2 linked regions of the Candidatus Pseudothioglobus singularis PS1 genome follow. Each later gene encodes a partner of the first gene's protein in a complex. Links are inferred from orthologs where the notes say so. Each region holds a gene or a part of one and is shown in the gene's direction. Other genes may lie near its edges.

The links. Proteins that work in one complex are often made in the same cells at the same time.
Region 2: the proteins of dsbD (region 1) and W908_RS01680 are in contact, whole or in part, in a crystal structure (PDB 1JZD), measured with the Escherichia coli proteins. The link is inferred for Candidatus Pseudothioglobus singularis PS1 from one-to-one orthologs.

Annotation. Positions count from the first base shown.
Region 1 is NZ_CP006911.1:39,481-45,224, reverse strand. Bases 1,573-4,488 are described here. They hold dsbD (protein-disulfide reductase DsbD), read left to right. Parts: upstream 1,573-2,064; coding sequence 2,065-3,912; downstream 3,913-4,488. Other genes in these bases: accB (acetyl-CoA carboxylase biotin carboxyl carrier protein), read left to right, coding at 4,125-4,488; W908_RS00205 (DMT family transporter), read right to left, coding at 1,573-1,899. In the rest of the region: W908_RS00215 (aldehyde dehydrogenase), read left to right, coding at 1-568; W908_RS00210 (carboxymuconolactone decarboxylase family protein), read left to right, coding at 604-990; more of W908_RS00205, read right to left, coding at 1,000-1,572; more of accB, read left to right, coding at 4,489-4,580; accC (acetyl-CoA carboxylase biotin carboxylase subunit), read left to right, coding at 4,577-5,744. UniProt on the Escherichia coli protein: Required to facilitate the formation of correct disulfide bonds in some periplasmic proteins and for the assembly of the periplasmic c-type cytochromes.
Region 2 is NZ_CP006911.1:332,585-335,521, reverse strand. It holds W908_RS01680 (thioredoxin fold domain-containing protein), read left to right. Parts: upstream 1-1,077; coding sequence 1,078-1,797; downstream 1,798-2,937. Other genes in the region: rsmB (16S rRNA (cytosine(967)-C(5))-methyltransferase RsmB), read left to right, coding at 1,787-2,937; W908_RS01685 (leucyl aminopeptidase), read right to left, coding at 1-997. UniProt on the Escherichia coli protein: Acts as a disulfide isomerase, interacting with incorrectly folded proteins to correct non-native disulfide bonds.

The DNA of each region.
Region 1 (5,744 bases):
AGTTACAGAGCGTGCAAAGAGCATCGTTGTAGGTGACCCATTAGACAGCAAAACTCAGGTTGGCCCCCTTGCAACAGAAAATCAAGTTGAAAGAGCTTCCAAAGTTGTCCAGAATTCTATTACTCAGGGAGCCAGTTTAGTTTTTGGTGGAAAAAAGCCGAGTCAACATAAAGAAGGATGGTATTTTGAACCTACACTTCTAGATTGCCCTGATCAAGAATTTGATTGTGTCAAGACAGAGCTTTTTGCACCTGTTATTAGTGTTATTGCATTTGATACTGAAGAAGAGGCAATAGCTATGGCCAATGACTCAGACTATGGACTTGGATCTGGAGTTTTTACTGAAAATTTAGCGAGAGCTCATCGTGTCAGTTCAAAAATACATTCAGGAATTGTTTGGATAAATACGTATCGTGCAATCTCACCTATATCTCCTTTTGGTGGCTTTAAACAAAGTGGTGGTAGCCGCGAAGCTGGAATTGATGCGATTCATGAATACACTCGGACTAAAACAACATGGATAAATACCTCGTCAGAACCCATGAGCAACCCCTTTATAATGAGGTAGTGAAATTAATAATATTGACGCAAGTGGAGTAAAAAATGGATAAAAAATTATTTGAATTAGGCTTATCTAAAAGAAAGGCAACACTGGGGAAAGAATATGTTCAAAAAAACTTAGATGCTGCTGATGACTTTAATGAGGACTTTCAGAAACAAATGACTGAATGGTGCTGGGGATTTGGCTGGGGGGATGAAACTATTGACAAAAAAACAAGGTCAATGATGAACCTTACTATGCTTGCTGCACTTGGAAAAATGGATGAGTGGGAAATACATCTTAAAGGTGCCTTAACAAATGGTGTAAGTAAAAACGAGATCAAATCAATTCTGCATGTGATTGCAATATACTGCGGCGTTCCTCAAGGAGTAGAGTGTTTTAAAGTTGCAAGAGGAGTTTTAGAGGAGGCAGGTGAAATCCAACCTTAGGGTTATGCTTTAGTTTTTCAACTTTTTTGAGGAGGTTATTGCTACGCCAAAAGATATAAGAACAACGCCAGCTATTGAAATAAAACTTATAGTTTCTTCAAACAAAAACCAAGCCTGAATCGCCACTAGCGGTGCCACTAAATAGAAATAACTTCCTACACTTGCAGTCGCCCCTTGTTTAATCATTGTCATTAATAAAAAAATTGCACCAACAGAAAGAGCTAATACCTGCCACGCCAAAGTGAGTATGAAAGGCCCTGTCCAGCTCACTTCACCAGTTTCAAACAATAGCACAATCAAGGTACAGAGGACTACTGCACTAAAATATTGAACCCATGTCCCACTTATTAAGTCCATGTCACTGCAAAAACGCTTCTGATAAACCGCTCCGATAGAAATTCCAAATAGCGATGCTATGACAGCAAATACAGCCCAAATCGAGAATCCATCAAAAGCAAATTCACTACTCAAATCAAGCCTTTCAAACAATACTAGATATAAGCCCAATAAACCAATTATTAAACCCAGCCATTGCCTTTTTGAAACGTGTTCTTTCAAAATAATGCCGGCCATGAGTGCCATGCCAAGAGGCTGTAAGCCAATAATCATAGCACTGAGTCCAGCTGGCATTCCCCATTTAATAGCTTGAAAAACCCCGCCCAGGTAAACGCCATGGATTAAAGCTCCCACTACCATCAAATGCAAAAACGCTATTTTAGATTTAGGCCAGGGGCTTTTTTTAAATCTTATAACAATGAGCAAAAATAAGAGCGTAAAAATAAAACGATATAGCAATAGAGTGAAGGGTTCTGCATATGGCAATCCAAATTTAGCTGCCAAAAATCCAGTACTCCAAATCCACACAAAAATCCATGGAATAACTTTAGGGCTTATCGTTAAAATACTCATTTCTTATATAAAGGTAACATCTCTTTTGTGTGGCTTAATCTCTAATTAGTTTTACAGTTTTTCCATAGTAATTTTATACAGAAAAATTCTAGCTATAAACAAACCCAGCTTGAGAGAAAGCATCATTAGACTATAATCAATAGTAATAACCAAAATTTATATTTTATGAAAAAAATTCGTTTCGTTTTTCTTTTATTATTTCTAAATATCGTTTCTCAATTATCAGCAGAAACAGAGATAGTTTTAAATGATACAAGCAAAGCGACTAATGCAATTTCATCATCGTTAATTCTTGATAATGATGGCTCATCGGACTTGGGTCGGCCTGTTCCAGTTAATGAAGCTTTTGAGTTAAGCGCTATCTTAACTGGATCTCATTCACTTTCAGTTAAATGGAACATAAAAAAGAACTACTATCTTTACCAAGACAAAATCTCATTTGCAGTTGAAGAAGCAACAATTAAAGACGTTCTATACCCTGAGGCAACAATTAAAAACGATGAATTTTTTGGAGAAGTCAGCGTTTATACCTCTCCTTTAGAGATTCAAATTGAAGTTGAGGATGAGCTAAGCCCTTACGTAATATTGGCAGTTGAACATCAAGGGTGCTGGGAGGGTGGAGTATGCTACCCACCTCAAGTTGACAGACTCAAAGTTAGCACCATAGGTGCAGAAAGGATAACAGGTTCTGACAGACCAACAGCAACCGAGTCAGAAAAAATCACCTCTAAAAAATTCGAGCAAGGAGGCATTACTCTATTTTTAGCAGCCTTTCTAGCCGGTCTCGCCTTGTCTTGGACTCCTTGTGTATATCCAATGGTTCCAATCTTATCTGGAATTATTATTGGACAGAAAGAGGCCCCTAGCAATCTAAATGCAATCTTAATGTCGGTCACATTTGTTTTTTCAATGTCCCTCGCTTATGGTTTAATCGGAGCTTCTGCTGGCTACTTTGGAGCTGGAATAAACCTACAAGCTGTGATGCAAACCCCCTGGATCTTATTTGTTTCCAGCTTAATCTTTATTGCTCTAGCCCTCTCCATGTTTGGGCTTTATGATATTCAGCTGCCCTCAAAAATTCAAACTAAGCTCACAAACCTAAGCAATGCACAATCTGGTGGAAGCTTTGTTGGCGTTAGCATAATGGGCTTTCTTTCTGCTTTAATTGTTGGGCCTTGTGTGACGCCATTTCTTGCAACCGCCTTAAGTTATGTGATTGCTGGTGGAAGTGCCGCTAAAGGCGGTGCAAGTCTTTTTGCCATGGGTCTTGGCATGGGTGTGCCACTAATAATAATTTGCGGCTGGGGCGTCAATACACTTCCAAAAGCAGGGGCATGGATGGAAAACGTCAAACGAGTCTTTGGGTTTGCAATGATAGCTGTTGCCCTTTACCTTTTAGATCGAATCTTATATCCTTTTTTATCACTTATTCTTTGGGCATTATTATTTTCAGTGGCACCAGTTATGCTTGGTGTTTTCAAAAATTTAAATAAATCAATTTCTCCTCTAAACATCCTATTCAAGCTACTTTCTCTGGCCGTTCTAGCTTATGGATTTATGTTATGGTTTCTTGTTGCAAAGGGAAATGGAGATGTTCAGCAACCACTAGATTCAATCATATATGGTGATAAGATTGATATATCAAATAGCATCAAATTTCAAATAATTAATGATGAAGAGCGTCTCGATAATTTAATTTTAAGCACTAATGAAAACAACAAAATGCTTGTTATTAAATTCTATGCCGAATGGTGTATAGCTTGCAACAAGATGGAAAGGGTAGTTTTTACAGACACTCTTGTCAGTCAATCACTTAGAGGCTCTCAAGCCTATACAGTTGATGTCACTGATAATAACACCTTTAGTCAGTCAATATTATCAAGGTTCTCTCTCTTTGGACCACCCGCAATCTTATTTTTCAAGAATGGAAAAGAATTGAGGGATCAGAGAATTATTGGTGAAGTGAATGCAGCAGAGCTTACAAAACACATAAATAACATAAATTCGTTGTAAGCCCATTTTCCTCTAAATGCCTCTAAATGTGGCTATTTTTTCCTATATAGCTGGTAAAATACTGAAACGTAATACTTAATAAAGAATCACATCTTTAGGCTTATATTTAATATTTCTAAGCCAAAACATGTACTTATAACATTTATAGCTTGCAAGCTAGTTTGATATATTTAAGTTTTAAATAACAGTTAATAAAATAAAAAGGAGTGTCAATGGATATTCGAAAAGTTAAAAAATTAATGGAGCTTCTGGAAGAATCTGGAATGTCAGAGATTGAAATTAAGGAGGGTGAAGAGTCCGTAAAAATCTCAAGATATGGCAACTCCCCAGCTCCTGCCCAGCATCCAATCCAATCTTTTGTTCAGCAGCAAGCTCCAGTTAGCTCCGCTCCCACCTCTCAAACAGCAAGCCCAAATGAACAGCCTCAAGAAACTGGCCAATCTGTAACGTCTCCAATGGTTGGAACATTCTATTCTGCCCCATCTCCAACGGCAAAACCATTTGTGTCAATTGGACAAAAAATCAATCAGGGAGATACAGTTGGAATTATTGAGGCAATGAAAATAATGAATCAAATAGAGTCTGACCAATCTGGGACAGTGATTGAGATTCTTGTTAAAGATGGTGAAGCAGTTGAATTTGGACAATCACTAATAGTTGTAGAATGAGCTCAATTAAAAAAGTTTTAATCGCAAATCGTGGCGAAATTGCTCTGCGTATTCTTAGGGCTTGTAAGGAGCTTGGCATTCAAACAGTTGCTGTTTATTCAACTGCAGATAAAGACTTAAAGCATGTTAGGCTAGCTGATGAAGCTGTATGTATTGGTCCCCACCCATCAATCAAAAGCTACTTAAACATTCCAGCAATTATTAGTGCTGCTGAGCTGACCCACTCTGATGCAATTCATCCTGGCTATGGCTTTCTTTCAGAGAATGCTGATTTTGCAGATCAAGTTGAACAAAGTGGCTTTATATTTATTGGTCCTAGAGCTGAAAACATAAGGGTTATGGGTGACAAAGTTGCTGCTATTGAAGCAATGAAAAGTTCAGGTGTTCCTTGTGTGCCAGGTTCTGATGGTGCACTTGATGACAATGAAAAAAGAAGCGTTAAAATTGCAAAAGAAATTGGTCTACCAATAATTATTAAAGCTTCGGGCGGTGGTGGTGGTCGAGGCATGAGAGTCGTTGAAGAAGAAAAAGATTTGGCTGACTCAATTCAACTTACAAAGTCTGAAGCATTAAGCTTTTTTGGAAATGGTGAAGTCTATATGGAAAAATTTCTGACAACACCTCGCCATGTTGAGATACAAGTCCTTGCTGACCAGTATGGCAACGCTATTCATCTTGGTGAGAGAGATTGCTCTATGCAAAGGAGGCATCAGAAAGTAGTTGAAGAAGCTCCAGCTCCTGGAATCTCTTCAGAACTTAGAAATAAGATTGGCAATATTTGTGCTGAAGCATGTAAAAAAATTAATTACCGTGGTGCGGGTACCTTTGAGTTTCTTTTTGATAATGATGAGTTTTACTTTATTGAAATGAACACTAGGGTTCAAGTTGAACACCCCGTAACAGAAATGATTACGGGCGTTGATATTGTTCGAGAACAAATTTTAATCGCTGGTGGGGACAAATTGTCTTATGAGCAGAGTGATATAAAAATCCGTGGCCATGCAATTGAATGCAGAATTAATGCAGAAGACCCCGAGAGCTTTATGCCTTCTCCTGGAAAAATTACCCAGTATCATGCTGCAGGTGGTCTCGGGGTTAGGATAGACTCTCATATCTACAACGGATATAATGTGCCGCCCCACTATGATTCAATGATTGGGAAGG
Region 2 (2,937 bases), 290 kb from region 1 along the record:
CTTCAGCATCTGTATTTAAAATTTCAATAGTTTGACCAGACATACTTTTAACAACATCGCCTGGTTTTGAGGCATTATGTGCCGGCATATTTTCTACCGTTGGTACAACAACAGTCAAATTTACTTTAAGATTCATTTCAGCAATAGCGCTCATTGCTCCAAGCACAGAAGCAGCGCCACACATATCGTATTTCATCTCATCCATGCCTTGACCAGGCTTTAAAGAAATACCGCCACTATCAAAAGTCACACCTTTACCGACCAAAACGATTGGAGCTTCATTGCCGGCATTAGAATAACTTAGACTGATAAGCTTTCCAGGCTCTATAGAGCCTTTTGAAACAGAGAGCAAAGAATTCATTCCTAGAGACTCCATATCTGACTCTTCAAGGATTTCGCATTCAAGATTATAAGTTTCCGCAAGAGACTTGGCTGTCTCAGCGATGTAAGTTGGGGTGCAGATATTTGGAGGCAAGTCACCTAGCTCTCTTGTAAGCGCCATACCATTTGCAATAGCAACGCCTTTTTGAATTTCTGATGCCCCATTGTTTTGAGAATATATATTGACTGCCTCAAGCACAATGTCACTAATCTCTTCCTTGACACCTACTTTCTTTACCTTATAACTTTCATTTTTTAGAACTCTGGCTGTTGTAATTTGAAGCCAAGCCTCATCGGCATCCTCAACTTCAATACTTGGAATGACAACATTTTTAACCTTTGATACACTCATTGCTGAAGAAAGTGATTTCAGCGCCTTTATATAATTTTTTTGACTGAGTGGCGACTCACCTAAACCAACAACTAGAACCCTTTTTGACTTATAGCCCTCGACTTTTCCAAGCATCAAGGTGCTTGCTAATTTTGGCTCAAATCGATGTAGATCTAGATAATTTTGAATAATTCTATTTTCATTTGATTTGCCCTTGAGAACAAAGGCAACTGAACAGTCTCCACTATAATGGTCAACCGCTTGGTGAGTAACAAAAAACTCCATATCAATTTCCGGGAAATTATAATCTCGGTATATTCTACCAAAAAACTGTAAAATTTACCTCTTTAATCATTAGTTTTCACATGAAAAAGTTTCTTACTATCGCGTTAATCTTTATCACTAATATTGTTTTTGCAGATGTTGGCATGATTGTAAATAAATTAAAGCCTTATTTTCCAGAAATTAAGACTGAAAATATTAGCACTTCTCAGCTTGATGGATACTATGAAGTAGTTCTTACAAATCCTAGCATTGATGTACTTTACATTTCTATGGATGGAAGATATGTGCTTCAAGGCGCAGTCACTGATCTAGAATTAATGACAAATATTTCCACTAATCGTGTTAACGCAATCAAACAAAATATGCTTGACAGCATTAGCGATAATGAAAAGATAATCTTTAAATCCGAAAATGAGAAATATGTTGTTCATGTTTTTACAGATGTTGATTGCCCCTATTGCGCTAAACTTCATGCAAATATGAATGAAATGAATGCTCTTGGAATTACTGTGAAATATTTGGCCTCACCTCTGGAGCAACTTCATCCAAATGCTCAAAGCGCTATGGAAAAAATATGGTGTGCTGAAGATAAGGCGATTGCCATTCACAATTATAAAACTAAGCGATTCTTGCCAAATAGCCCAGATTGTATTAATCCAGTTGCAGAGCAGCTAGCAATTTCCAAACAATTGGGCGTCAATGGAACGCCATCAATTTTTTTTGAAAATGGATTAAATATTCCTGGCTATTTAGAGCCCGAAGAGCTTTTAAATAGATTTTTGAATACCCTTGCTCAATAACAATAATTCAAGAGTCATTGCTCATAATGCTATTTGTCTTGTAGCACTTGAAAAATATACGCTTTCTGAATCGTTATTTCCTAGTGAAACCTCAGAATCTTCATTTGCAAAGTCACTCACTTACGGCTCACTCAGGTTCTATCATCATCTTAATGATGTTATAACTCCTCGGCTAAAAAAAACCTTAGACAAAAAAAATCTTGATATTCACATTCTTATAATTATGGGGGCATATCAACTAATTTATACTGATGTGTCAACTCATGCTGCCATCAATGAAACAGTCGAGGTGGCAGAAAAAATTAAAAAGCAATGGGCTAAAGGCCTTATCAATGCAATACTTAGAGGGATTGATAGGGACCGAGATGATATTCTTAATACTCCTCACTATTCTCATCCAAGTTGGCTTGTAAAAAAAATTATGAAGGAATATCCTGATAATTTTCATAAGATATTTACTGAAAATAATAAACAAGCCCCAATGTCTCTTCGAGTCCATCCATCAATTAATATCAAGTCATATCAAGATAAACTTTTAGAGGGGGGTATAGAATCTAAGACCTCAAAAATTGCACCTCAGTCTTTGACCCTTAATAAAGCAGTAAATGTAGAAAAATTACCAGATTTTAGAGATGGCTCTTGCTATGTTCAAGATACTTCTGCGCAACTAGCAGGTCAGCTCATTGCTCCAAAAAATGGTGAATTAATATTAGATGCCTGTTGCGCACCTGGGGGTAAAACAACTCATCTTGCTGAGCTTTGTCCTAATTCAGAGATCTTGGCATTAGACGCTGATGAGAAAAGGCTTATCAAAGTCAATGATAATATTAAAAGACTTAAGAATAAAAATGTTAAAGTCATTTTAGGAGACGCAACAAACGGCGACTGGTGGAATCAAAGACTTTTTGATAAGATTTTAGTAGATGCTCCATGCACTGGAACAGGGGTGATAAGAAGGCATCCAGATATTAAACTTATAAGAAAACCTAGGGACCTTTCCCATATCGTCGAGGTTCAAGCTTCTATTCTTAAGAACTTATGGTTAATGCTAAAACCTGGAGGCATACTTGTATATGCTACATGTTCGATTTTAAAAGATGAAAATGAAAATCAAATAAGTAAATTTATTAACCTCAATAT